Regions from separate parts of the Paraburkholderia sp. RL18-101-BIB-B genome, predicted to be linked through region 1. Evidence: riboswitches for the same ligand, from Rfam matches in the RefSeq annotation. Region 1 holds a riboswitch; the other holds the start of a gene.
The links. Region 1 has a riboswitch for glycine ahead of P0D73_RS22195 (D-amino acid dehydrogenase). Riboswitches for the same ligand answer to the same signal wherever they lie in the genome.
Positions count from the first base shown of each region.

Region 1 (14,428 bases):
TCATCTGCGCGTCGTGCCGCATGGCATTACGCCGGTGCAGACCGCGAGCGGCGACAACGGCTTGACGCGCATCGGCGGCGTGCCTTGCACAGTGCGTGAAGCCGAGTATCAGGGCACGCATCTACGCGTGACGCTCGATCCGCTCGACGGCTCGCCCGAACTGGTCTCGCTCGTGAGCGACGGCGATTACGACCCGGCGCGGCTCGGTCCCGACGCGCGCGTGGTGGTCTGGTGGGAGGAGCGGGACGCGCATCCGCTCGCAGCCTGAGTATTGAATTTCGCGCATCAGCCAGGCGATAAGCGACATCAACGAACGTCAAACGAACGTCAACTGAGGAGAAAGCAATGAGTGAAGCGAACGAAAGCCCGGCAGCGGCCGCAACGGATGGGAAGGAAAAAGGCCTGTCGCGCCGCACGTTCATCAAGGGCGCGGTGGCGGCGGCCGGCATTGCCGGTTTTCCGTACGTGCACGCGCAGGAGAAAATCACGTTGCGCTACCTCGGCACGGCGGTCAACCAGAGCGCCGACATCGCGAAGAAATTCAAGGAAGACACCGGCATCGAGATTCAATACGTGCCGGTAACCACCGACGACGTCGCCAAACGCATCATCACCCAGCCGAACTCGTTCGACATCGTCGACACCGAATACTTCGCGCTCAAGAAGCTGATTCCGGCGGGCACGCTGGCCGGCATGGACGCAAAGCGAATCAAGCTCGCCGACAAGATCACGCCGGTGCTCACGCGCGGCGAAGTCAACGGCAAGAAGATCGGCGATCAAGGCACCGCGCCGAAGAAGGTCATGTTTCTCACCGGCCCGCGTTCCACGGAATTCTCCGCCACGCCCACGGAATGGATGACGCTGATTCCCACGACATACAACGCGGACACGCTCGGCATTCGGCCCGACCTGATCAAGCGGCCCGTCGACAGTTGGGCGGAGCTGCTCAATCCGCAGTTCAAGGGCAAGGCCGCACTGTTGAACATCCCCGCGATCGGCATCATGGACTCGGCCATGGCGATCGAGGCGATGGGTCACATGAAATACGGCGACAAAGGCAACATGACCAAGGCCGAGATCGACCAGACCATCAAGATCCTGATCGAAGCAAAGCGCGCCGGCCAGTTCCGCGCATTCTGGAAGGACTTCAACGAGAGCGTGAACCTGATGGCCTCGGGCGAAGTGGTGATCCAGTCGATGTGGTCGCCTGCCGTGACGAAAGTCCGCACCATGGGTGTCGCCTGTAAATTCCAGCCGCTCAAGGAAGGTTATCGCTCGTGGGCGTCGGGCTTCGGTTTCCCGCGCTCGTTGCAAGGCAAGAAGCTCGACGCCGCCTACGAGTTCGTCAACTGGTTCCAGGACGGCTGGGCGGGTGCGTACCTGATGCGTCAGGGCTACTACTCGGGCGTGCTGGAGACCGCGAAGACGCACATGCAGCCCTACGAGTGGGACTACTGGATCGAGGGCAAACCGGCCGCGCAGGACATCAAGGCGCCGGACGGCCAGTTGCTCGAAAAGACCGGCACCGTGCGTGACGGCGGTTCGTACAACCAGCGCATGGGCGCGATTGCCTGCTGGAACGCGGTGATGGACGAGAACATCTACATGGTCCAGAAGTGGAACGAGTTCATCGCGGCTTGATCGGCGCCGTGGTTCGATATGACAGCCGGCACGCGACACGCCGGCTGTCACCACCTGTCCGAATTAACGCATAGTCATTCCTTAGAAACATGCCCATGGCAACGATCGACCTTCCCTCCCACGCGCAGGACGAGCCCGTCAAACACCGCCGAGCGCCGGCGTGGTTACAGGCGACGCCGCTCTCGCTGACCTTCCTGCTGTTTTTCATCGTGCCGCTGGTCATCACGCTGATCGTCAGTTTCTGGGACTTCAACGAATACCAGATCATTCCTGCATTTACGTTGAAGAACTACGCGGCGATCTTCAACGGCTGTTCGTCGCTGACGGATGTCTGTGTCACCTTCAAGACGTACTGGTCGACGCTCAAGTTCTGCGCGATCGTGTGGGCGGTGACCTTGCTGCTGGGGTTTTCGATCGCCTACTTCCTCGCGTTCCATGTGCGCACCACGAGCATGCAGACCGTGCTGTTCCTCGTCTGCACGATTCCGTTCTGGACTTCGAACGTGATCCGCATGATTTCGTGGATGCCGCTGCTCGGGCGCAACGGTCTCGTGAATCAGGCCCTGCTCGGCGCGCACATGATCGATCAGCCGCTGGAATGGCTGCTGTATTCGAACTTTTCGGTGGTGCTCGCTTTCGTTCACCTCTACACGTTCTTCATGATCGTGCCGATCTTCAACGCGATGATGCGTATCGACCGCTCGCTCCTCGAAGCCGCGCGCGATGCCGGTGCGAGCGGCTGGCAAGTGGTGCGCGATGTGGTCCTGCCGCTGTCGAAAACCGGCATCGTGATCGGTTCGATCTTCGTCATCACAATCGTGATGGGCGATTTCCTGACCGTCGGCGTGATGGGCGGCCAGCAGATCGCGTCGGTGGGCAAGATCATTCAGGTGCAAACCGGCTACCTGCAATTTCCCGCAGCAGCCGCCAACGCGATCATGCTGCTCGCCGTGGTGCTGATGATCGTGTGGGGTTTGACGCGGGTCGTCGACATTCGCAAGGAGCTATGAAGATGCAGGCCATTCGCGTCAAACATCGGGAGCGCCGTCCGGCGAGTTTCTACTGGCTCGCGCTGCTGTTCGGCCTGTTCGTGCTGTTTCTGTACGGACCGGTGATCACCATTTTCATTCTGTCGTTTCAGGGCCCCGAGGGCGGCCTCACGTTTCCGATGCGAGGTGTGTCGCTGCACTGGTTCGCGATGCTGCGCGACGGTGTGGGCGATGTCGACATCTGGGGCGCGTTCGGGCGTTCCGTGCGGCTCGCGTTGACCGTCACGGTGCTGACGGTGCTGTTTTCCGTCGCGGCGGGCCTCGCGTTTCGCCGAAAATTTCGCGGCGATACAGCGGTGTTGTATGTCTCCGTGGCCAGTCTGATCATGCCGTCCATTATCGTTTCGCTCGGCATCGGCCTGACGTTCCGTCTGCTGGATAACGGCGTGAAGTACTTCGCCTCCGCGTGGGGTTATCAGTCTTTCGCTGACAGTTACACCACTTCGATGGGCCTCTTCACGTCCGCACTCGGCGCACATCTGACATGGACGCTGCCGTTCGGTTTGCTGGTCATGTTCGCGGTGTTCAACCGCTTCAATCCGGCTTACGAAGAAGCATCGCGCGATCTGGGCGCAACGCCGTGGCAGAGTTTCCGGCACGTGGTGCTGCCTATCATCGGTCCGTCGGTAGTGGGCGTCGCCATGTTCGGCTTCACGCTCTCATGGGACGAGATTGCCCGCACTTCCCAGGCGATCGGCGATCAGAACACTTTGCCGCTGGAGTTGCAGGGCCTCACCACGTCGGTGACCACGCCGGTGATCTACGCGCTGGGCACCATGACGACGGTGTTGTCGTTGACCGTGATGGGCGTGTGTCTGCTTGCCGTGCGATTGCTGGCGCGCAGGCGCGCAGTGGCAGGATTGAAATAAGCCGCGCGCCTTGCCGTGGCAAGCGCCTGGACCATTTCACTCCTGCTGCTAAGAATCGGCCAAATACTTGGTTGCTAGCACCCTGCCGCGTCCCTTACCGTTCTCTGATTGCGCCTCACGCGCACCCCGTTTCGGAGAACCCATGTCCCCAGTTCAATCAACGAATCCCGATCACAGCATCGCCGACGCCGCGCAACTTTTCGGCGACGACCCGCTGACCCGTCGCTTCGCGCCGGTTTTCGCGCGTATCGCCGAGGGCGCAGTCGAACGCGAGCAGCATCGCGAACTCGCTTATGCGCCCGTCGAGTGGCTGCGCGAAGCGGGCTACACCAAACTGCGCGTGCCGAGGCAATACGGCGGTGAAGGCATCTCGCTCGCGCAGTTCTTCGCGCTGGTGACGCGCCTGGGCGAGGCGGATTCGAATCTGCCGCAAATCCTGCGCGTGCATGGTGGCTTTATCGAGTCGCTGCTGGAACAAGACGACGAATCGCTGCGCGACCGCTGGCTCACGCGGATTGCGCAAGGTCAGATCGTCGGTGGCGCGGTGTCCGAGCGCACCAGCGTCACCAACAACAGCGTGCGTCTCACGCAAACCAACAGCGCATGGCATCTGGACGGCGAGAAGTACTACACCACAGGCACGCTCTACGCGGACTGGGTGGATGTCACCGCGCACGACGGCCAGAGCGACGTGCGTGTGCTCGTCAAAGCCGACACGCCGGGCCTCGAACGCATCGACGATTGGGATGGTTTCGGGCAACGGCTTACGGGTAGCGGCACGGCGCGCTTCACGCATGTGCCGGTTTCGCACGACAACCTCTACCGTCGCTATAACGCCTCCGAGCCGCGTCGCAACAGCCTGCTCACGGCTTACTACCAGGCGCTGCATGTCGCGAATCTCGCGGGGATCAGCCGCGCGGCGTTGCGCGATGCGGTCGCGTTCACGCAAGCCAAGACCCGCACGTTCGGTGTTCCGGGCGAATCGAGTCCGCGTGACAATCCGCTCGTGCATCGCGTGGTCGGCCGTCTCGCGAGCCTGGCTTACTCGACGCAGAGCATCAGCGCGTCGCTCGCGCGCGCCATCGACGATGTCTCGGTCGCGCGACAGGAAGGCCGCACCAGCGAACAGACATACATCAACCTGGACATCCAGACCTTCCAGGCGCAACAGATCGCCATCGAGCAGACGCTCCAAGCCGCAACGCTACTGTTCGAAGTGGGCGGGGCGTCAGCGACCAGCGAGGCGCGTCGCTTCGATCGCTACTGGCGCAATGCTCGCGTGCTGGCGTCGCACAATCCCGTGATCATTCGCGAGGCCGCGATCGGTGATTTTTACCTGAACGGCAAGGCGCATAGCGAGCGCTTCGGTGTGGCGCGGCAAGCGGCATCGGCGACGGAACTGGCCGCGGCACCGGCATAAAGACCATCATCGCGCGACCGGAACGCGGGTCGCCGGCTTCATGTGGCACAGTATCGTCAGATGCATGCGCTAAGCTTGCGCAACCGAACAGCCCTGACGAGCAACATGAAGAATCTGCCTGCCTACGAGCCGCCGGTCGACGAGAACCAGCTTCTGCTGAAATGGATCCGGCGCGCGCGCGAATCCCAGATGAGCCATTACGACATGGCCGACCTGCTGTCGGCGCGCGACCGCCAGGTCGGCTGGCTGGTGACCGCCCTCACCGCTTTCGTCGGCACGGCGGTGTTCGCATCGCTGAATTTGTCCGCGGTTTCGCCGGGACTCAGGATTTTCATCGGCTTCGTGAGCGTGACGGCCGCGGTCTCGGCCGCGCTGCAAACGTTCCTGCGCTACGCGGAGCGCGCCGAAAAGCATCGTGCGGCCGGCGCGCGCTATGGCGCGGTGCGCCGCAGGCTCGAAGCGATTTTCGCGGGCGATGCCGATGCGCGTGACGGCCACTACCTCACCGCGATCCGCGACGAGCTCGACCGGCTCGCCGAAGATTCGCCTAACGTGCCGCCGCGCGTTTTCTATCGCACGCAGCGGACGCTGTCCGCGGATCGGCAGCGCAACCGCGACAACTAATGCGTGAATTCAACGCGTGGCGGACACCAGCATTATCATCGGGCGTTCGCGTTCTTCCGCGAGTTCGGGGCGCGCGGCGAGGTCCGCCTCCGTTGGTCCCCACTCGTCGACATGGGCAATCGTGAAGCCCGCGCCGATCAGATGATTGAGCAGCGTGCCGATGGTGCGGTGCTGCTTGACGACGCCCTCGGCCAGCCAGTTGCTGACGCGCGGGCCTTCCAGTTGATAACTGTCGATCGGCCACTGTTTGCGGCCATTCGCGTCGATTGACCAGCCGGGCTGCTGTGGCGCCATGAAGATCGGATGCTCAATCGAGAACACCAGCCGCCCGCCCGGCACCAGCGCGCGATGCACGTGGTCGAGCAAGCCGCGCAGATTTTCGATGTAGTGAAACGCGAGCGAGCTATACGCGAGATCGAAGGCTGCCGGCGACAAGTCGAGCTGTTCGAGATCGGCGCGCGCATACGTGAGAGCCGCATCGCTCGAACCCGCGCGGGCGCGTTCGAGCATCTTCTCCGATACGTCGACGCCGAGCACCGAGACTGCGCCCGCCTCACGCGCCCAGCGGCAGAACCAGCCATAGCCGCAGCCGAGATCGACCACCCGCAAGCCGTGCATGGGCGGCAGCAGCGCGCGCAAAGCCGGCCATTCGGGCGCGCCGGCGAGCCCCTGTTGCGAGCGGCCCAATTGGCTGTAGTTCTCGAAAAAGGCCGGATCGTCGTAAATGTTTTGCGTCATGGTTGACGGCTTTATTCGCCTGCGGTGAGGTCGCTGGCGTCGATCCCCAACTCCGCTGCCATGCGGCGGACTACGGCCTGCAGCCGGCTGACTTCATCCGCGAGACGCTTCTGTTCGGCCTTGACCGCTTCGAATGCGGACAGCGGCACCGAATCGTCTTCCTCACCCGGCTGCGCCAACTCGCTTGCGCTCACTTCACCGCACAGCAGATGCGTCCAGCGGTTTTCGCGCTCGCCCGGCACGCGGGCAAGTTTCACGACGCGTGGCGGGTCGTTGGCCGCGAGTTCGTCGAGAAATGCCTCGACCGACGAGATATCCGCGAAGCCATGCAGACGCGCGCTGTTCAGGCGCAATTCGGCCGCGGTTTGCGGACCGCGCAGCAGCAAGGTGGTGAGCAACGCCGCCGACTGGCTCGGCAGCCCCAACACGCGATTCATGTTGTGTTCGAAACGCGGCACGCGGCTGCTGCTGCCTTCCATCACGAGGCTGAGCCGTTTCAATCCGTCGACGGCGGTCAGCACCTCGGCTTCCGTGGCGTTCATCACCGGCGTGCGGCCGGTTTTCTGGTTGCAGCCTAAAGTCAGCGCGTTGAGCGAGAGCGGATAGCTGTCCGGCACCGTGTGCTGCTTTTCGACGAGCACGCCGAGCACGCGTCCTTCAAGCAAGGTCAACGCGCGGATCGAAGGACGGGAAAAAGCGTCGGGAGTGGAGTTCATAGATGATGTCGCGGCATGAGCCGCCGGGTCTCGTAAATGATGTGCTTTACCGCTGCACAGCCGGGCGGCGCTTTCTGGTTTGTGGGCACTATGATAAACGGCCCAGGCCGCGCAGGTGTATGAATCTCCGCTACGGAAAGGCGCGCGTGAAGCTCCGGTGGCATGAGTCGAGCGGGCGTTATCTGTGGATGCTCTCGAGCGTGTCGCCACACCCGCTGCAAGCGTGAAAGGCGCGTTGATCGAGCGCGTTCGCTCGTCCCTTTACGACACGTCGGCGCTGCGCATGAACCGGCACGCGTAAGCGGAGCCGCCGGGCCCGTGCATTTTTTCGTTGTTGACGATTTTCCATATTAGAGATAATTTCCCTAATATGGAAAACACACTCTCCGACGACAACGCCATCGACCGCCGCATCGCGCAGCGGCTACGTGCGCTGCGCGCCGAACGCAACTGGTCGCTCGACGAGCTCGCCAAACTCAGCGGCGTCAGCCGCGCGACGCTGTCACGCCTCGAAAACGCCGCCGTGAGCCCGACGGCGAGCGTGCTCGGCAAGCTCTGCGTCGCGTACGGCCTGCCGATGTCGCGCCTCATGCATATGGTCGAAGAAGACTTTGCGCCGCTCGTGCCGCGCGACGCCCAGCCGCTCTGGACCGACGCCAGCATCGGCTTCCGGCGGCGCTCCGTGTCGCCGCCCGCGCAGGCGCTGAGCGGCGAAGCGCTGGAATGCGAACTCGACGCGGGCGTGCGCATCACCTACGACGCGTCGCCGCGGCCCGGTCTCGAACATCATCTGATCCTGCTCGAAGGGCAGTTGCAGATCACCGTCGACGGCCAGAGCCACGATCTGCAACCGGGCGACTGCCTGCGCTATCAACTGTTCGGGCCCAGCGCTTTCGTGACGCCCGCGCATAGCGCGGCCCGCTACATTCTCTTCATCGTGTGAGCCAGAGCATGAGCAAGACCACCATCACCCAATTCACCGCCGACGACCTCGTGCGCCATCTTCCCGAACTCGGCGCACTGCTGCGCGCCTGTGTGCATGACGGCGCCAGCGTCGGCTTCGTCATGCCGTGTGCCGTCGACGAGAGTGAAGCGTTCTGGAACGGCAAAGTGCTGTCTTCGCTGCGTGCCGGCGGGCTGGTGCTGTTGGTCGCGCGTCAAGGGGAGACGATCGCGGGCACCGTGCAACTCGACTACGACACGATGCCGAATCAGCGGCATCGCGCCGAGGTGCGCAAGCTGCTGGTCCATCCCGCGTTCCGCCGTCAGGGCATCGCGAGGGCGCTGATGACCGAACTCGAACGCCATGCGCATGGGTTGCAGCGCAGCCTGCTCACGCTCGACACCCGCACCGGCGACCACGCCGAGCCGCTTTATACCGGCCTGGGTTATCGGACGGCCGGCGTGATCCCGGGCTATGCGCGCGGCACGCATAGCCACGAGTACGATGCGACCACCATCATGTACAAGGCGCTATGACGAGCGTGCAGACTGGTCGCTACGGCTCAAGTCGTCCGTGAATACTTGAACGTGCCCTGCGCGCTGGCAATCAGCAGCTTGCCGTCCACCCAGGCCTCGCCGCGCGAGAAGAAAATCGAACGGCCCGCGCGCTCCAGAAAACCCTTCGCGGTGACCGATTCGCCGAGTCCCTTGTCGAGGTAATTGGTGGTCAGCGACAGCGTGAAAGCATGCCGTGCCGGCTCGCCGCTTGCCGCAAAGAGTCCGGCGTAGCCCGCCGCCGCATCGAGCAGCGTCGCGATCGCGCCGCCTTGCAGCACGCCCTGCCGATTGAGCTTGCTCGCATCGATCGGCATCAGCAGTTCGGCGTAGCCATCGCGCCATTGCGTGAGACGAACGCCGAGCGATTCGAGAAACGGATTGTCGATGGGAAAGTCGGACATGGGCGTACCTTTGTGTTCGAGATAAGAAATGCGGGGGCGCGCGTGGTGCGCGGCCAATGATGAACAGTCAGCATACCAGGATTCACGACCGGCAATTGTCCGAGACGGCACCAGACTGCGCCGGCTAACTGTTTTCGGCTTGCGCTCGCTGCATCGCTCGATGACCCATTGATCGGCCGCGCCCCTGCCCGCTTCACCGGCCCGATTGCCCGCTCTCAGGCACAATCGGTTTTTCGCCGCGCCCGCGGCCCGACGTCATTCGCCCGCCTCCCATCCTGCCTCGATGAGTTCAGCCACTTCCACCGACGGCGCGCCGCACTGGCAGCGCAATCTCTATGTCTGCCTGTTCGGCTCGTTCACGACCATCGTCGCGATGACGTTGCTGCTGCCCTTCCTGCCGCTCTATGTGCAACAGCTCGGCGTCCATTCGGCCGCGGCCGCCGTGCAGTGGTCCGGCGTCGCGTTCGGTGCGACGTTCCTCGCCGCCGCGCTGGTGTCGCCGCTGTGGGGACGCATGGCCGACCGCTACGGACGCAAGCTGATCCTGATTCGCGCGAGCCTCGGCATGGCCATCGTGATGTCCTTGCTCGGGCTCGCGCAAAATGTCTGGCAACTGGTGGGGCTGCGGTTTCTGGCGGGTCTCGTCGGCGGCTATGCATCGGGTGCGACCGTGATGATCGCCACGCAGACGCCGCGCTCACGCACCGGATGGGCGCTCGGCACGCTGGCTTCGGGCGTGATGGCGGGCAGTCTCGTCGGCCCGCTGGTGGGCGGCGCGCTGCCGCCGCTGATCGGTATCCGCAACACGTTTTTCATTGCCGGCGCGATGATCTTCTGCGCGTTCATCGCGACCACGCTGCTCGTCAAGGAGCAACCGGTCGAGCGCAAGGGCGGCAAGGCGCACGCAGCGGACGCGGCGACCGGCTGGGCCAGCGTGCCCGACCTGCGGCCGGTGCTGGCAATGCTGTTCACCTCCGGCTTGCTGATGTTCGCCAACATGTCGATCGAGCCGATCATCACCGTGTACGTCGCCCAACTGGTGCACGACGCAAGGCACGTCACGCTGGTGTCCGGCTTCGTGATGTCGGCGTCGGCGTTGGGCAGCGTGCTGGCGGCTTCGCGTGTGGGGCGTCTGGCCGACCGCATCGGCGCGCCCAGGGTGATCGTGGTGTGTCTCGCCGTGTGCGCGGCCTTGCTGGTGCCGCAGGCGTTCGTCACGAGCGGCTGGCAACTGGTGGCGCTGCGCTTTCTGATGGGCTTGGCGCTGGCCGGCCTGCTGCCGTCGATCACGAGCGTGATCCGCCACAACGTGCCCGACCGCTCGGCCGGCTACATTCTCGGTTATGCGACTTCGGCGAATTACGCGGGCCAGGTGGCGGGGCCGCTCGCGGGCGGCTTTGCCGGCGCGCATTTCGGCATGCAGGCGGTGTTCCTCATCACCAGCGCGTTGATGCTCTGCGGGGCGCTGTTCAACGGCTGGGTGTTCAGAGGCTCGGGTGCCGGGTCTGGCTGATCCGGCAACGGATAGCGCGTCTCAAGCGAATCAACGACGCGAATCGAACGCGATGCGTACCGCGAGTCCGGCGAGCACGGTGCCCATCAGCCAGCGCTGCATCAGCAGCCACATCGGACGGCCGGCGAGAAACACGGCGATCGAACCCGCCATGCTCGCGATCAGCGCATTGACCGTCACGCTGATGACGATCTGCACGCAGCCAAGCGCAATGGACTGCGCAAGCACGCTGCCGTGCCCCGGCGAAATGAATTGCGGCAGCAGCGACAGATACATCACCGCGATCTTCGGATTCGCGAGGTTGGTGACGAGGCCCATTGTGAACAGCTTGCGGCGGCTGTCGTGCGGCAGATCGCGGACCTGGAACGGCGAACGGCCGCCCGGCTTGACCGCCTGCCACGCCAGATACAGCAGATAGAGCGCGCCGCCGAAGCGCAACGCGTCGTACGCGTACGGCACCGTCAACAGCAGCGCCGTGATGCCGAACGCGGCGCAGAACATGTAGAACACGTAGCCGAGCGCGACACCACCGAGCGAAACGAGGCCTGCGCGCCGCCCCTGGCAGAGCGATCGCGAGATCAGATAGATCATGTTCGGCCCCGGCGTGAGCACCATGCCGAGCGAGACCAGACCGAAGGCGAGCAGCGTTGGGAAAGCGGGCACGTCATTCTCCTCTGCAAATGAAGGTTGGGCGGTGCCGCCAAATATAGCCGATGCCGGCCATTCCGGCGCGATATACGGGCCCGAAAATTCGTAGCGACGCATGCCCCGCCTTCATCTCCACTCAAGCAGTTTCAGACCGCCGCTTGCGCAGTGCATCGCAGGAAAGACTTGCGGTGAAATTTTTTGAACGGTATTGTCGAGCCGTTCTGCAATGCAGCGCGGGAGAGATCGTCAGACGTTCGTGACGACGCCGACGGAGCAACCGCCCCGGAAACTCTCAGGCAAAAGGACCGCGCAGCAGGAACATCTGGAGAGCGGCGCACTGGACTACCCTGTGCGCCCACCGAAGGGGATTCCCCGCACACGGCTCGCATCGGGCCCGGCTGCCGCGGGGAAGAAACTCTCAGGTACATGGACAGATGGGGCATCGACGCCGGTTTCGACACGAAATCGACACCGGTGATGCTCAACTACTCTGGACCATGTCATGTCACGAATCGCCATTATCGGCGCCGGCATTACCGGCGTCACGACCGCTCACGCCCTCGCTCAGCGCGGCCACCACGTTACCGTCTTCGAGCGCCATCGCTATGCGGCGATGGAGACTTCGTTCGCCAACGGCGGCCAGTTGTCCGCCAGCAATGCCGAAGTCTGGAACAGCGCGGCCACCGTCATGAAAGGCCTGCGCTGGATGCTCACGCGCGACGCCCCCTTGCTGCTCAACCCCACGCCCACCTGGCACAAGTACTCGTGGATGGGCGAATTCCTGCGCGAGATTCCACACTACCGGACGAACACGGTTGAAACCGTGCGGCTCGCGATTGCCGCGCGCGAACATCTGTTTTCGATCGCCGAGACCGAAGGCATCGACTTCGATCTGGAGCGGCGCGGCATTCTGCACATCTACAAGACCCGCAAGGAATTCGACGCCGCGAGCAAGGTGAACGAACTGCTGCGCGAAGGCGGGCTCGACCGCAATCCGGTGACGGCGAGCGAGCTGCATGGCATCGAGCCCACGCTGCACGGCGATTTTTACGGCGGCTTTTTCACACCGTCCGATTCGACCGGCGATATTCACAAGTTCACGCGCGGCCTCGCTCAGGCGTGTGTGCGGCACGGCGTCGAGTTTCATTACGACGCGCAGATCACGTCGATCGAGCAGCCCGCCGAGGGCCGCTTTACGCTGACGGTCGACCTCGAAGGCGAGTCGCAGCGGTTCGCGTTCGAGCGGATCGTCGTGTGCGCGGGCGTGAAGAGCCGCGATTTCGCGTCGATGCTGGGCGATCACGTGAACATCTACCCTGTCAAAGGCTATTCGATCACCGTCTGTCTCGAAGACGAACTCGGCCAGCAGCGCGCGCCGTGGGTGAGCCTGCTCGACGACAGCGCGAAGATCGTCACGAGCCGGCTCGGCGTGGATCGTTTTCGCGTGGCCGGCACGGCGGAGATCAACGGCTTCAACCGCGATATCCGTTCGGACCGGATCGCGCCGCTGGTGGACTGGACGCGGCGTTATTTCCCCGAGGTGTCGACCTCGCGTGTGATTCCGTGGGCGGGCTTGCGGCCGGTGCTGCCGAGCATGTTGCCCAAGGTGGGCCGCGGCAAACGGCGCGGCGTGTTCTACAACACCGGGCATGGACATCTGGGCTGGACGTTGTCGGCCGCGACGGCGCAGGTGTTGGCGGGCGCGATTCAGTAGCGCTTGCTGACAGGGTTTTGCAGGCGGCGGTAGCGCGATGTCACCACTGCCGCCGCCGAATGCAAAATTCGCCACTTCTGCTAGTGTTCTCCCCATACGCATCAGTGCCGCGGAGAACTCCATGCCCTACACCCGTGCAGCGAACCACAAGGCAGACAGCGCACGCCTGAGCGACGCGCAGATCGCCGCGGAGGCGACCCGGCGTCTCGCCTGGGACGCCGCGGTCCCCGAACACGCCGTGAAAGTCCACGTCTCGCGCGGCCGCATTACGCTGCGCGGCGAACTGCAACGCGATCAGCAACGCACCGCGGCGCTCGAAGACGTGACACGCCTGTTCGGCGTAACGGGCGTGTCGGATCACACCGTCGTCAAGGCAAGGTGAAGGTCAGCCGGTCTGCGTTTGCCGCAGCAGCATGCGGCAATGCCGCGCGATCTGCTTTTCCTCTTCGGTGTGAATCGCCCTCACCTTGCCCGCCGGATCGCTTTCCGTTAGCCCCATGAAAGCCAGCCCGTCGCACACGCGCCTGCGAATCTCTCCGCTGTGCTCGCCGATGCCGCCGGTAAACACCAGCAAATCGATTCCGCCCAGCAACGCCGCATAGCCGCCGATCGTCTTGCGCACGGCGGTCGCGAACGCATCGAGCGCGAGTGACGCATTGGCATCGCCCGCTGCTGCGCGTTTTTCCAGAGCTTGCATATCGCTTTCGCCATCCGCGTAACCGGCGAGGCCGCTCTGGCGATTCAGCAGCGTCTCCAATGCGCCGGCGTCGAGCTTCTCCACGCGCATCAGATACAGCAGCACGCCTGGGTCGAGATCGCCGCTGCGTGTGCCCATCGGCACGCCGCCGGTCGGCGTCAAACCCATCGACGTATCGATCGATTGGCCGTCGCGCAACGCGCACACGCTCGAACCGTTGCCGAGATGCGCGAACACGGCGCGCGCCGGCAAGTCGGCGCCGAGCCGCGTCACCAGCGATTCGTACGAGAGACCGTGAAAGCCATAGCGCATCACACCGGCTTCCGCATAGCGGCGCGGCAACGCAAGGTGTGCCGCGCGCGGCGGCAGTGTCGCGTGAAACGCCGTGTCGAAACAGGCGAAATGCGGCGCGTCGTCGAAAATCTTCTCGGCCTCGTCGATCAACGCAAGCGCAGGCGGAATATGCAGCGGCGCGAAGTGCACGGCATCATGCAATTGACGGCGCACGTCGGCGGTAATGCGCTGATGCGCGCGCAGATGGGGTCCGCCATGCACCACCCGATGCCCCACTGCCGAAGGCCGCGCATGGTGCTGCTCCGTGAGCACATGGGCGAGCTTTTGCAACGCATCGATCTGCGATTCGAGTACGCGCTCCTGCTGCACCAGCACCCGGCCGTCGGGCGCCTTGATCCGCAAACTGCCGTCGTCACGCCCGATGCCTTCCGCACTGCCTTCCAGCAACAGGGATTCGTCATCGCCCGCGTGCTTGAACAGCCCGAACTTCAGCGACGACGAACCGCTGTTCAACACCAGAATCGTTCGATCGTCAGCGCTGTTTTCAGTGTGCATGGTCATGCCTCGCTCAGCCTTTCCACGTCCAGTTGCGGATTTCTTCCTT
Region 1 covers NZ_JARESV010000015.1:152,515-166,942, reverse strand. The annotation lists gene P0D73_RS22260 (ABC transporter ATP-binding protein) at 1-268, shown strand, start outside; gene P0D73_RS22255 (ABC transporter substrate-binding protein) at 346-1,641, shown strand; gene P0D73_RS22250 (ABC transporter permease) at 1,737-2,651, shown strand; gene P0D73_RS22245 (ABC transporter permease) at 2,654-3,559, shown strand; gene P0D73_RS22240 (acyl-CoA dehydrogenase family protein) at 3,702-4,979, shown strand; gene P0D73_RS22235 (SLATT domain-containing protein) at 5,085-5,603, shown strand; gene P0D73_RS22230 (class I SAM-dependent methyltransferase) at 5,613-6,341, opposite strand; gene P0D73_RS22225 (YceH family protein) at 6,353-7,057, opposite strand; gene P0D73_RS22220 (helix-turn-helix domain-containing protein) at 7,428-8,000, shown strand; gene P0D73_RS22215 (GNAT family N-acetyltransferase) at 8,009-8,536, shown strand; gene P0D73_RS22210 (PaaI family thioesterase) at 8,563-8,958, opposite strand; gene P0D73_RS22205 (MFS transporter) at 9,242-10,471, shown strand; gene P0D73_RS22200 (LysE family translocator) at 10,502-11,134, opposite strand; glycine riboswitch at 11,344-11,437, shown strand; gene P0D73_RS22195 (D-amino acid dehydrogenase) at 11,622-12,833, shown strand; gene P0D73_RS22190 (BON domain-containing protein) at 12,955-13,215, shown strand; gene P0D73_RS22185 (acetate/propionate family kinase) at 13,219-14,379, opposite strand; gene P0D73_RS22180 (phosphoketolase family protein) at 14,393-14,428, opposite strand, start outside.

Region 2 (14,428 bases), on a different contig from region 1:
ATACATCGACTTCGCCGCGATCGCCGCCGGCACGCCGTAGCCCATTGCACCACTCGTCGGCGCAAGCTGCGAACGGTAGTGGCGATACGAAAAGTGCCGATGCAGCCACGTCGCGTAATTGCCCGCACCGTTGGTGAGAATCGCGTCGTCCGGTAGATGCGCGCGCAACTGCTGGATCACTTCGCCCATCTGCACGTCGCCGGGAATCCGACGCGGTTTGCGCCATTCGAGATACGCTCGATGCGCCTCGTTCGCAGCACCAGACCAGGCGAGTTTATCGGACGAAGGCTTCAACTCCGCAAGCAGCGCTGCCAACTCCGGCATGCCGGAAACGATCGGCAGATCCGCCGCATACACGCGGCCCAATTCCTCCGCACCTTGATGCACATGCACGAGCGTTTGTTTGGTCTTCGGAATGTCGAGCAGTGTGTAGCCGTTGGTCGTCGCTTCGCCCAAACGCGGTCCGATTGCGAGCAGCACGTCGGCGTCGCGGATACGTTGCGCCAGCGCCGGATTGATACCCAAGCCGACGTCGCCGGCATAGTTCGGATGCTCGTTGTCGAGTGTGTCCTGAAAGCGGAACGCGAGTCCAACCGGCAGTTGCCAGTTTTCGACGAAGCGTCGAAAGTCCGCGCACGCAGCAGGCGTCCAGCCGCTGCCGCCCGCAATCACCATCGGCCGTTGCGCGCCTTCGAGCAATACGCGCAACTTCTCGATCTGCGCCGCCGACGGTGACGCCGCGACGCGCTGATACGCCGGCGCGCCGGCCACGGCTTCGCATGCATCGCTCAAGACGTCTTCCGGCAACGACAACACCACGGGCCCTGGACGCCCGGAAGTCGCCGTGTGAAACGCATGGCTCAGATATTCGGGAATGCGCTTCGGATCGTCGATTTGTGCGACCCACTTCGCCATCTGGCCGAACATGCGCCGATAGTCGATCTCCTGGAATGCCTCGCGGTCGAGATGCTCGCGCGCGCATTGGCCGATCAGCAGAATCATCGGCGTGGAATCCTGAAACGCGGTGTGCACGCCGATCGACGCATGCGTGGCGCCCGGTCCGCGTGTGACGAGTGCGACGCCTGGCCGGCCGGTCAATTTGCCGACCGCCTCCGCCATATTCGCCGCGGCCGCTTCGTGACGGCAAACAATGGTCTGGATGCGTTCGGTCTCGTCGTGCAGCGAATCCAGCACGGCAAGAAAACTCTCGCCAGGCACACAGAAAACACGCTCGACACCGTGCGTGAGCAAAGCATCGACGACGAGACGCGCGCCAGTGGTTTGAGCGGCGGCGGAACCGGAAACAGGAGCATTCGGCTGCGACATTGCGGTGAAGCCTCCAGGCAGTGCATGAGTGCGATGTGAGGATGCCGCCGTCGGCAGGACGCTAGCCGATGCGGCGCTTCGACAGCTTACGCCGAGCGCGGCTGCGCTGTCACGGCGCAGCGCAACCTTGGTGCTCGCGCATCACGTGCCGCGCGAATAAAAACGCGAGCCTTATAGCCCGCGTCGTCATTCATCGTAAAGCCCGGAAAGCGCGCAACTCAACACTCGACGATATTCACCGCCAACCCGCCGCGCGACGTTTCCTTGTACTTGGTCTTCATATCCGCGCCGGTTTCGCGCATGGTCTTGATCACCGAATCGAGCGACACGTAATGGCTGCCATCGCCGCGCAAAGCCATGCGCGCCGCATTGACCGCCTTCACCGATGCCATCGCATTGCGTTCGATGCACGGAATCTGCACCATGCCGCCGACCGGATCGCACGTCAGCCCAAGGTTGTGCTCCATACCGATTTCCGCGGCGTTCTCGACCTGGCGTGGCGTGCCGCCCATGACGGCAGCAAGCGCGCCCGCCGCCATCGAACACGCGACGCCCACTTCGCCCTGGCAACCCACTTCGGCGCCGGAAATCGACGCGTTCAGCTTGTACAGAATACCGATCGCCGCGGCGGTCATCAGGAAGTCGATCACGCCTTGCTGATTCGAGCCCGGCATGAAACGCGTGTAGTAATGCAGCACGGCCGGGATGATGCCGGCCGCCCCGTTGGTCGGCGCTGTCACCACGCGTCCGCCGGCGGCGTTTTCTTCGTTGACGGCGATCGCATAGAGATTGATCCAGTCGATCATCGACAGCGGATCGCGCAACGCCAGTTCAGGATTGCCCGACAGCGCGCGATACAACTGCGGCGCGCGACGCTTCACCTGGAACGGACCGGGCAAGTTACCGTCGGCGTCCGGATTGTTGATGCCGCAACCCCGCGATACACACGATTGCATCACGTCCCAGATCTTCAGCAAGCCCGCGCGCGTCTCTTCTTCCGTATGCCAGACGCGCTCGTTGTCCCACATCAGTTGAGCGATGCTCTTGCCGGTGGATTCGCACAGCGCGAGCAACTCGTTGCCGCTGCGAAACGAATGCGGCAGTTGATCGACGGCGCTCAGCACCTTCGTGTTCGGCGCGCCAGCCGTGACCACGAAGCCGCCACCCACCGACAGATAGGTCGATTCCCGCAACGTTTCGCCCTGCGCGTCGAACGCGCGCAACTTCAGACCATTCGGATGCTCGGGCAGCGCCTGACGATAAAACGAAATGTGATCCTTCTGCACGAACGGCACCTCGTGCGTGCCGAGCAGCGCCAGCTTGCGGGACAGGCGCACGGCTTCGAGCCGTTCAACGATCGTGTCCGGGTCCACAGTGTCGGGCGCATCGCCCATCAGGCCGAGCATGACGCCGCGATCGGTGCCGTGCCCCTTGCCCGTCGCGCCGAGCGAGCCGTACAGATCCACTTTCACCGATGCGGTCGCAGCGAGCAGCCCATCGCGTTCGAGCCCGTGTGCGAACATCAGCGCCGCGCGCATCGGCCCGACCGTATGCGAACTGGACGGACCAATGCCGATTTTGAAGAGGTCGAACACGCTGACTGCCATTTACTGCTCCCTGCTGATGATGAGTTGGTTTACCGCGCCGACAGCGGCAAACACACGGCGAGCCACGCGGGCGGCGTCGGTGCTAGCTGCAGCGCGATCGGCGTATAGCGCCCGTCGAGGCGCGCCGCCAGGTGAAACAGTTCCGTCGCGTTCTTCGGGTCCCACTGACCCGAATAGCCGGGCAAGCCGGCCTCGCGACGTCTTGCATCGAACGGAACGCTCGAATGCACGAATTCTTCATGCGTCTTGCTGCCGGCCGCATACGGCTCCAGCCAGTTGAGCGCGGCTTGCAGCGAGGCGCCGTCCGCGCCCTTTTCCGGCAGCCAGTTACGGTTATGGCGGCGCGCGGCGAGCGCGGCCGTCACGAGTGGCTGCAGATCGTAGGTGACATAATGCAGCGCGTCGCGTTCGCTGAAATCGATTGTCGAACCATCTGGCTCGATGTTGTCGCCGATATGCTCGACAAACAGACGCTGCGCCGCGTTGATCATCTTGCGGTTATCGAGCGTGAACGCGGCCATCGCAATCAGTTTGATCCGATGACTCTGCCAGTTGTTCTTGAACGTCCCTTTGAGCGGCCGAGGTTGCGCGTCGATTTGGCCGATGTAGCCGTTCGCGAGTTTCGTCAGGAACGCCATCGACGCATTGCGCGTTTTCACCGGCAACGCACTTGCCGTCATGTCGTACGCGAGAATCAGTCCTTCAAAACGGGTTTCGTCGATCGGATTGAAACTCGGTTGATAGGTCGTGACCCAGGCAAACAACAAGCGGTCGACGAGCTTGAGATAGCGGTCGTCGCTGGTGGCGCGCCAGGCGAGCGCGGCGTCGCGCAACAGATCGAGATCTTTCTCCGCTTCGACGCTCTGGTCGTAAATGCCCTCGTGCGGCAGCGTGCCTTCGGTGTGCAGTTTCGCCAGCGCATGCGGCTGATCGTTCAGATGCGCCTGCACATTGCTCACCAGCGCTTTCACGCCGGGATCGGCGTTCGTGCGTTCGCTGGTTTGCAGGGCGGGCGCCGCACAAAAATTCATCGCGGCCTGTGCTTGCCGCAGCGGCAGCAGCACGGCTGCGCCAGCCAACAGCAGCGTGCAGGCTTGCCGCCATGTCGGCGCTCGCGTTGCTTCGGTCCGGCTTTGCATCAATCGCACCTTTCGCGCCATGCGAAACTCCTCGTTAGGCTGATTCGGTGTGTGATGTTAGCCGTTTGCGGCCAGGAGCGACAGAGAACCGAGGGCAGAACCACGCACCGCCCTGCCGCCTCTTTTCGAGGCAACGGGCGATGCGCGATAACTGTCCAGCTTACTCGTAGTCGGCGATCGGCACGCAGGAGCAGAACAGGTTGCGGTCGCCGTACACGTTGTCCGCGCGGCCGACCGGTGGCCAGTACTTTTTCGCGATCAGCGTGGGCAGCGGATACGCCGCGGTTTCGCGCGCATACGCGTGCTTCCAGTCATTCGCGATGACCACCGCTGCCGTGTGCGGCGCGTGCTTCAGCGGATTGTCTTCGCGGTCCGAGCGGCCTTCTTCGACGGCGCGGATTTCCTCGCGGATCGCGATCATCGCTTCGATGAAACGGTCGAGTTCTTCCTTCGATTCCGATTCGGTCGGCTCGACCATCAGCGTGCCCGGCACCGGGAAGCTCATTGTCGGCGCGTGGAAGCCGTAGTCGGCGAGACGCTTGGCGACGTCGTCCACGGTGATGCCGCTGGTTTCCTTGATCGGACGCAGATCGAGAATGCATTCGTGCGCGACCAGTCCGCCCGGGCCCGAATACAGCACCGGATAATGCGGCGCGAGTTTCTTCGCGACGTAGTTCGCGTTGAGGATCGCGGTTTCGGTCGCGGCGGTGAGATTCTTCGCGCCCATCATCGCGATATACATCCACGAGATCGGCAGGATCGACGCCGAACCGTACGGTGCGCCCGACACCGCGCCAATGCCGTTCGGCGCGCGTTCATAGCCCGACGAAATCTGGTTCGGCAAGAACTGCGCGAGATGCGCGCCGACCGCGACCGGCCCGACGCCCGGGCCGCCGCCGCCGTGCGGAATACAGAAGGTCTTGTGCAGGTTCAGGTGCGAGACGTCGCCGCCGAACTGACCCGGCGCGGTCAGGCCGACCATCGCGTTCATGTTCGCGCCGTCCACATACACCTGGCCGCCGTGCGCGTGCACGATCTCGCAGATTTCACGCACGTTCTGCTCGAACACGCCATGCGTGGACGGATACGTGATCATGATCGCCGCGAGTTTGTCGGCGTGCTGATCGGCCTTCTTCTGCAGGTCTTCGATATCGACGTTGCCTTGCGCGTCGCACGCCACCACGACCACCTGCATGCCGGCCATCTGCGCCGACGCCGGGTTCGTGCCGTGCGCCGAAGCAGGAATCAGGCAGACATTGCGATGCGCTTCGCCGCGCGACGCGTGATACGCGTGAATGATCAACAGGCCGGCGTATTCGCCTTGCGAGCCGGCGTTCGGCTGCAGCGACACGGCAGCGTAACCGGTGGCCGCGACCAGCATCTCTTCGAGCTGATCGATCATTTCGCGGTAGCCGACGGTTTGCTCAGCCGGCGCGAACGGATGGATCTGGCCGAATTCAGGCCACGTGACCGGCAGCATTTCCGAGGTCGCGTTCAGCTTCATCGTGCACGAGCCGAGCGGAATCATCGAGCGGTCGAGCGCAAGATCCTTGTCCGACAGGCTGCGCACATAGCGCAGCATTTCCGTTTCCGAATGGTGACGGTTGAACACATGGTGCGTGAGGTACGCGCTGGTGCGTTCGAGCGCGGCGGGGACCGACGCCGTGTTCGACGCGGCAAGCTTTTCGTCGAGCGTGTCGACTTGCGGCACGTCTTTCGCGCCCGCGGCTTGCGCGAACACTTCGAGCAGATCGGCCAGATCGCGGCGCGTGGTGGTTTCGTCAATCGACAGGCCGACTTGCGTGTCGCTCACGCGGCGCAGATTGATGCGCTTCGCTTGCGCGGCGTCGTGCAGCGCTTGCGTACGCGCGCCGGATTCGAACGTGAGCGTGTCGAAGAACGTTTCGTTGGTGAGCGTGTAGCCGAGCTGCTTCGCGCCTTCCGCCAGCAACGCGGCGATGCGGTTCACGCGCAGCGCGATCGTCTTCAGACCGTGCGGGCCGTGATAGACGGCGTACATGCTGGCCATGATCGCGAGCAGCGCTTGCGCGGTACACACGTTCGAGGTGGCCTTTTCGCGGCGGATATGTTGCTCACGCGTTTGCAGCGCGAGACGCAATGCGGGGTTGCCTTGCGCGTCGACGGTCACGCCGACGAGACGGCCCGGCATCTGACGCTTGAATTCGTCGCGCACGGCGAGGTATGCCGCATGCGGGCCGCCGAAGCCGACCGGCACGCCAAAGCGCTGCGTGTTACCGACGGCCACGTCCGCGCCCCATTCGCCCGGCGGCGTGAGGACGGTCAGCGCGAGCAGGTCGGCGGCGACCACCACGTGGCCGCCCGCTGCATGGATTGCTTCGGTGAGCGCGCGGTAGTCGCGCACGTCGCCGTTCACGCCGGGGTATTGCAGCAGCACACCGAACGCATTCGCGTTCGCCGCTTCCGCAGCCGGGCCCACTTTCACTTCGATGCCGACCGGCGTGGCGCGCGTCTTCACCACTTCGATGGTTTGCGGCAGCACGTCGTCGGCCACGTAGAACACGTTCGACTTCGGCTTGCCGATGCGTTGCAGCAGCGTCATTGCTTCAGCCGCGGCCGTGGCTTCGTCGAGCAGCGACGCATTCGAGATCGCCAGACCCGTCAGGTCGACGATCATCTGCTGGAAGTTCAGCAGCGCTTCCAGACGGCCCTGCGAAATTTCTGGCTGATACGGCGTGTACGCGGTGTACCACGCCGGATTTTCCAGCACGTTGCGCAGAATCACCGTCGGCGTGTGCGCGTTGTAATAGCCCTGCCCGATGTACGAGCGGAACACCTGGTTCTTGTCCGCGAGTTCGCGCAGCGCGGCGAGCGCTTCCGCTTCGCTCTTCGGTTGCGCGAAGGGGCCGAGCGGCAGCGTTTCGGTGCGGCGGATCGTCTTCGGAATGACGGCGTCGATCAGCGCGGCGCGCGACGCGAAGCCGAGGGCTTCGAGCATCGCGTGCTGGTCGGCCGCGTCCGGGCCGATGTGCCGTTCGGCGAAGGCGTCATGCACTTCGAGCGCGGCGAGCGAGAGAGGAGTGCGGTTCATCAGACGATCCGGGTGTTCGAGCTTCATGGGTGTTCCTGGCGGTGCGGCTGTCCGTTCGAAAAGGACACCGCACCTGTCGGGTTAAACGTAAAGGTGAATCAGGCGCCGATTGACTTGGTGTACGCGTCGGCGTCGATCAGACGGTCCTGCGTGGCGTCCGCAGCCGGCTTGATCTTGAAGAGCCAGCTTTCGTACGGCGTGCTGTTGACCGAATCAGGCGTGTCGGCCACGGCGGTGTTCGCTTCGATGATTTCGCCCGAAACCGGCGCGTAGATATCGGAAGCGGCTTTCACCGATTCGATGACGGCGACGGTGTCGCCTGCCGTGACGGTCTTGCCCAGTTCCTGGACTTCGAAGAAGACGATGTCGCCGAGCGCTTCCTGCGCGTGGTCGGTGATGCCGACCGTCAGCGTGCCGTCCGCTTCGGTGCGGACCCATTCGTGCGATTCGGTGTATTTCAGATCGGCCGGGATGCTCATCGGATGCTCCTATGCGGTGTGATTCGGTAGTGACTTGAAAAAAGTGGACGAACGCGCCGGTTGCTTAAACCGCAAGCACTTTGCCATTGCGCACGAACGGCAGTTTTACCACGCTTGCAGGAACGTTTTTGTCACGAATCTGAACGTGCACGGTGTCGCCTGGCTGCACGCCCTTCGGCACGCGCGCGAAGGCGATCGATTCCTGCATGGTCGGGGAAAACGTGCCGCTGGTGATTTCGCCTTCGCCCTGCGGCGTGACGACTTTCTGATGAGCACGCAGCACGCCTGCCGCCTTGCCGTTGTCCTTCAGCAGAATCAGGCCGACGAACGCGGCCTGCGAACCGTCCGCTTCCAGCTTGCCTTTGCCGACGAAGTCGCGCGGCGAGGTGAGGTCGACGGTCCAGGCGAGGCCGGCGTCGAGCGGCGAGACGTTGTCGTCCATATCCTGGCCGTACAGGTTCATGCCGGCTTCGAGGCGCAGCGTGTCGCGCGCGCCGAGACCGGCCGGGCGCACGTCTTGGGCTTGCAATGCGTTCCACAGCGCTTCGACGTGATCCGCCGGCACGATGATTTCGAAGCCGTCTTCGCCGGTGTAGCCGGTGCGGGCGACGGTCAATTCGCCGAACGGCGTGTTTTCGATGCGAGTGGCGTTGAAGGGCTTCAAGGCTTCCGTGGCGGCGCGCGCGGCCGGCACGGTTTGCCAGACTTTTTCGCGTGCGTTCGGGCCTTGCACGGCGACGATCGCAAAGTCGCGACGCGGCGTGATGGTCAGGCCGAAGCCGCCTTCGGCGTTGAGCTGGCCGAACCAGGCGATGTCTTTATCAGCGGTGCCAGCGTTCACGACCACGCGGAAGTGATCTTCGCCGAAGTAATAGACAATCAGATCGTCGATCACGCCGCCGTCCGGGTTCAGCAGGCAGGAGTACAGTGCGCGGCCGAGCGTTTGCAGTTTGGCGACATTGTTCGCCAGCGCGTATTCGAAGAAGGCGCGCACGCGCTCGCCGGTGAAATCGACGACGCACATGTGCGAGACGTCGAACATGCCAGCGTCGGTGCGCACGGCGCGGTGTTCGTCGATTTGCGAGCCGTAATTGACAGGCATGTCCCAGCCGCCGAAATCGACCATGCGGGCATTGAGCGCACGGTGGGTGGCGTGAAGCGGGGTGTGTTTGAGTTCGGTCATGGGGCCTCGGGCATCTCGCGAAACAAAAAAGGCCATGCGGCGCTACGCCTCGCGGCCTTCTGGCTGCGAGCGTGGTCCTGCATGACCCCTCTGTCCTCGATACCTGAGAGATTGCGCCACCGTGATCACATTGACGTGCCGCGGTGAAACGCGCGCCCCTTCGGTGGGCAGCTTGCCAGAATCTGCTCGATTAAACGATGCAGACGGCTACTGCCGCTCTCCAGAGTGCGAAAAACGAGTGCCTCGATGTTGCCTGGACGCGGGTTTTTCGACGCGGTCGGTCCTTTTGCCTGAGAGTTTGCGGGTGTGCCCCTTCGGCGGCGCGGCCTGCGATTTTCAGCGGCCAGCGCGCTCTCCCGACGCGTGCGGCGAATGTACGCGAGGGCCGGGGGCTTGTCAAATAAAGGCCCGCGAGCGGCGCGGCGGTTGACGCACCGCTCTCGCGCCTGTCAAAAAAAGCGCGGGACGTGATGCCGCGCTCGTGCCGCTTTTGGTGCCTGACCTGACGCGTGGCGCGACTATTCGCCGATGGCGTGCGCCGCGTTGTCCAGTTCCTGATTCAGCACGCGCTGTTCGTCGCTGGAGAGGCCGCCGCCATGTTGCGCGGCCATGTCGTGCGCTTCCTGACGGATCACGTCGAGGCGATGATGCAGCGCGCCGCCTTGGGGCGGCGGGTAATAGCCCTGATTCACGCGGTTGTCGATCCGGCGGCTGAGATTGTCGATGCGGCCGTCGACCTGGCGCAGGCGCTGATCCGCGATCTGTTGCGGGTTGGGACGAGGCGCCGGCTGGGGTTGAGGCGCCACCACACAGGCGGCGAGGGAACTGAGCAAGGCGCACGCGGCGAGCGCGCGGATAGTACGGGGCATGAACTCTCCGGAAGTCATTGTCGTTGTGTGGTGCTACCCGGTAGCAACGGATGACTGCCGGGCCGCGCTGACCGGCAGCGCGGCCTTATTTGTAACGTTATGTTCCTTTCGGGCTTGTCAGGGTTTGGCCCGCGCGGCGTGGGCGGCGAGTGCTGTTTTAGGTACACAAGCCATTTCGACGTGCAGGCCAAACCGTCAGCGAATCCGCTCAAACGGCAGCCGGACGCCTTCTTCCGAACTGCGGGCCGCAAGCTCGATAACCGTCATTACGTCGACGGCGTCCTGCGCGCTGACCGGGAATTTCACGCCGTGCTGGATGGCGTCGGCCACCGCGATGTAGAACCCGGTGTAGTCGCCATTGCGCGTCGGCAACTCGCGCTCGACCTCCTGATCGCCTTCCTGCACGCGCAGCACACCGGCCGCATTGCCGGCGCCGAAACCCTCGTCGCCCGGCCGCAGACCCGCCTTCAACTGATCTTCCTGCGTATCGAGGCCGTATTTCATATAGCTGCCGCGCGTGCCGTGGATGGTGAAGCGCGGCGCGACCAGTGCCGTCAACGCGCTGGCGTGCAGCACCACTTCGAACTCACCGTAGCCGAGCTGGATATGCACGTAGTCGGGTGCGCCGGCGTCGTCGCGATGGGTGCGCACGGTGGCCGACACGGTTTGCGGCGCGCCGAACAGGGCCAGCGTCTGGTCGATCAGATGCGGCCCGAGGTCCAGCAGCAAGCCGCCGCCGCGCGACGCTTCTTCGCGCCAACGCTGCCGCACCTCAGGCCGGAAACGGTCGAAATGCGATTCGTATTGCGTGATCCGTCCCAGTTCGCCGCTCGCGAGCAGGTCGCGCACGGTCAGAAAATCGCCGTCCCAGCGACGGTTGTGAAACGGTATGAAGAGTTTGCTCCGGGCGAGCGCGATGTTGGCCAGCGTGTGGGCGTCGGCGGCGTTCAGCGTGACCGGTTTGTCGACCACCACGTGCTTGCCCGCTTCCAGCGTGCGGCGCGCCAGGTCGAAGTGCGTATCGTTCGGCGTGGCGATCACGATGCAGTCGATTTCTTCGAGCGCCAGCAGCGCGTCGAGGTCGGCCACCACCTTTGTATGCGGATAGTCGGCGAGCGCGCGCTCGGGTTGGCTCGTGGCAATGGCCGCGACGCTCGCGCGGCCGCAGTGCTCGATCACCGGCGCATGGAAGGTCGCGCCGGCGAAACCGTAACCCATCAATCCAATCTTCAGCGATGCGGACATGCTTGTCTTCCTGCAAAATCGGCGCGCCGCTTTGCCACCGCGGCGACGGCGCGCAACACCGCAATTGTGGCATGTCCTGAAGGTGGACCGTCAGCGTCGTCGGCTCGGCGCATGTTGATCGGATATTGCTTTTATGAGGCGGGCATCCGTTGCATGCATCCGTGTTAACATCGCTCCTCTCGCGCGAACCGCAGCGGGCCGGAACACCCTCGCACCGCGCAGGGCACCCGTTCCAGCCGCCGGGGCCGCGCAGCATGCCCCCGGGCCTTCGGCCGGCAGTCGCCGCGCCGCTACGCCCTCAACCGCTGCTTTCAACCGCATCACCCATCCACAGACGATGTCCGCAGGCCTGAACCCCGCTCAAAATGAAGCGGTCCGTTATCTTGACGGTCCGTGTCTCGTGCTCGCCGGCGCAGGCAGCGGCAAGACGCGCGTGATCACGCAGAAGATCGCGCACCTGATCGAGGCCAAGGGCTTCGAGCCACGTCACATCGCCGCTGTCACGTTCACGAACAAGGCCGCATTGGAAATGCGCGAGCGCGTGGGCAAGCTGCTCGAAGGCAAGACGCTGACCACGCCCGGCAAGGAAGGCCGCAAAGTGCCCGTCAATCAGTTGACGGTCTGCACTTTCCACTCGCTCGGCGTGCAGATTTTGCGACAGGAAGCGGAGCACGTAGGCCTGAAGCCGCAGTTCTCGATCATGGATTCGGACGACTGCTTCGGCATGATCCAGGAGCAGGTCGGTTCGACGGACAAGGGCTTTATCCGCAAGATCCAGTCGATCATCTCGCTGTGGAAGAACGGCATGATCATGCCCGAGCAGGCGATCGCGATCGCCGCGAACGAGGACGAACATCAGGCCGCGATCGTCTACCGCAATTACGTGGCGACGCTGCATGCGTATCAGGCGGTCGATTTCGACGACCTGATCCGTCTGCCCGCCGAACTCTTCGAAAAGAACGAGCAGGTGCGCGACCGCTGGCAGAACAAATTGCGCTATCTGCTGATCGACGAGTATCAGGACACCAATGCCTGCCAGTACGAACTGGTGAAACTGCTGGCCGGCAAGCGCGCGGCGTTCACAGCGGTTGGCGACGACGATCAGGCGATCTACGGCTGGCGCGGCGCGACGCTCGAGAATCTCGGCCAGCTCAGCAAGGATTTTCCGAAGCTGCATCTGATCAAGCTGGAGCAGAACTATCGCTCGACGGTGCGCATTCTGACCGCCGCGAACAACGTGATCGCGAACAATCCGAAGCTGTTCGAAAAGAAGCTGTGGTCCGAACACGGCATGGGCGACACGATCACCGTCACGCCGTGCAACGACGAAGAGCACGAGGCCGAGTCCGTGGTGTTTCGCCTGTCGGCACACAAGTTCGAGCGGCGCGCGAATTTCCGCGACTACGCGATCCTGTATCGCGGCAACTTCCAGGCGCGCATTTTCGAGCAGGTGTTGCGGCGTGAACGGATTCCGTATGTGCTGTCCGGCGGCCAATCGTTCTTCGACAAAGCCGAGATCAAGGACATCTGCGCTTATCTGCGCTTGATCGCCAACGCGAACGACGACCCCGCGTTCATCCGCGCGATCACCACGCCGCGGCGCGGCGTCGGCAATACGACGCTCGAGGCGCTCGGCTCGTTCGCGGGCCAGGCCAAGGTGTCGCTATTCGAGGCCGTGTACATGGGCGGCATCGAGGCGCGTCTGTCGCCACGGCAGATCGAACCCATGCGCGTGTTCTGCGACTTCATGCAGCGCCTCACCGATCGTGCCGAGAAGGATGCCGCCGGCACGCTGCTCGACGAACTGATGGATGCGATCCACTACGAGGCTTATCTGTACGATGCGTTCGACGAACGCCAGGCGCAGGCCAAGTGGCAAAACGTGCTGGAGTTCATGGAGTGGCTCAAGCGCAAAGGCACCAAGGCTGAGCCCGCGGGCGCGGCGAACGACGAAGCCACCGGCTACGACACCGCCGACGGTCTCGGCGACTCCGGCAAGAGTCTGCTCGGCCTGATCCAGACCGTGGCGCTGATGTCGATGCTCGAAGGCCGCGAGGAAGATCCCGACGCGGTGCGGCTTTCGACGGTGCATGCGTCGAAGGGCCTGGAGTATCCGCACGTGTTTCTGGTGGGCGTCGAGGAAGGCATCATGCCGCATCGCGGCGGTCCGGACGACGAGCCGATCGACGACGCGCGCATCGAAGAAGAACGCCGGCTGATGTACGTGGCGATCACGCGTGCACAACGCAGCCTGCATCTGAACTGGTGCAAGAAGCGCAAGCGCGCGCGTGAAACGGTGGTGTGCGAGCCGTCGCGCTTCATCCCCGAAATGCTGCTCGACGATGCCCCGCCGCCGACGCCCGAAGAAGCGCCGATGTCGCCGAAAGACCGGCTCGCGAGTTTGAAGGCGCTGTTGCAGAAGCCTTGAGTGGGCGCTTCGAAACGTCGAGTGCGCAGCCGCTCGCGGACAGCGCCCAACCTGGCGCATAACGCGAATCTCGTAGGCCTGTTTGTTGGCCGAGATATAAAAAAATCCCTGCGCCGCGTCGCCACGGTGCAGGGATTTTTTGTCGCGTGGCAAACGCCGCGAGCGGTGCGTCTTACTTCACCGCGCTGACCATGTAGTCGACGGCGGCCTTCACGTCCGCGTCGGAGGCAGTCGAGCCGCCCTTCGGAGGCATCGCGCCCTTGCCGTGCAGCGCGTAGTTATAGACCGTGTCCATTGGCTCTTTCAGACGCGGTGCCCAGGCGTCCTTGTCGCCGAACTTCGGTGCGTTCAGCACGCCAGCCGCGTGACAGGCCTGGCAAACCTGCTGATACAACGCCTTGCCGGCTTGCGACGCGTCCGCGCTTTGCGTGCCGCCCGCTGCCGGCGCGGCCGCTTGCGGCACGCTGGCCATGGCGGCCATCGCTGCGGCGGCCTGAGCCGCGCCCGCGTCGGAAGCGCCGGCCGGCGCTGCCGCTGCTGCACCGGAGGCCGCAGCGGCGCCTGCTGCCGGCTGAGCCGGTTCAGGGAAGCTTCCGCCGGAGTTGTTGGCCATATAGGCGACCGCGCGGGCGATCTCAAAATCGCTGTAGTCGTCCGGGCTGGTGCCGCCGCGCGGCGGCATCGCGCCTTTACCGGTGAGGGCAGTGTGCAGCAGCGTATCGAAGCCTTGCGCGATGCGCGGCGCCCAGTCGGCAGCATTGGTAAATTTCGGCGCGCCTGCCGCACCCGACGCGTGACACGCGGAGCACACGGCCTTGTAGACTTCCTCGCCGCTCTTGTAGACGCGCGGCGCGTTGGCGTCGCGAATGTCGACCTGGGCGAACGGCTTGATGCGGGCGGTGACCTCGGCTTCGGAGAGAGAGTCGGTGCCGGCGCCGGTGCGCGTCGAATTGTCGACGTAGATCACTAGCAGAACGATGATGACGATCGGTACCGCAAAACTGGCAATGATCGCGGCGACGAGCTGTCCGGGGGTTTTGATCGGGGCTCCGTGTGGTGCTTCGCTCATGCTTGTCTCGTCT
Region 2 covers NZ_JARESV010000006.1:94,183-108,610, forward strand. The annotation lists gene P0D73_RS12360 (thiamine pyrophosphate-binding protein) at 1-1,326, opposite strand, end outside; gene P0D73_RS12365 (L-serine ammonia-lyase) at 1,545-2,933, opposite strand; gene P0D73_RS12370 (alginate lyase family protein) at 2,963-4,093, opposite strand; gene gcvP (aminomethyl-transferring glycine dehydrogenase) at 4,233-7,169, opposite strand; gene gcvH (glycine cleavage system protein GcvH) at 7,241-7,621, opposite strand; gene gcvT (glycine cleavage system aminomethyltransferase GcvT) at 7,686-8,804, opposite strand; glycine riboswitch at 8,885-9,038, opposite strand; glycine riboswitch at 9,073-9,173, opposite strand; gene P0D73_RS12390 (hypothetical protein) at 9,323-9,673, opposite strand; gene P0D73_RS12395 (oxidoreductase) at 9,869-10,918, opposite strand; gene P0D73_RS12400 (UvrD-helicase domain-containing protein) at 11,256-13,346, shown strand; gene P0D73_RS12405 (c-type cytochrome) at 13,519-14,415, opposite strand.
Region 2: it holds a riboswitch for glycine, as region 1 does, so the genes downstream of both, gcvT (glycine cleavage system aminomethyltransferase GcvT) here and P0D73_RS22195 (D-amino acid dehydrogenase) in region 1, are expected to answer to the same signal.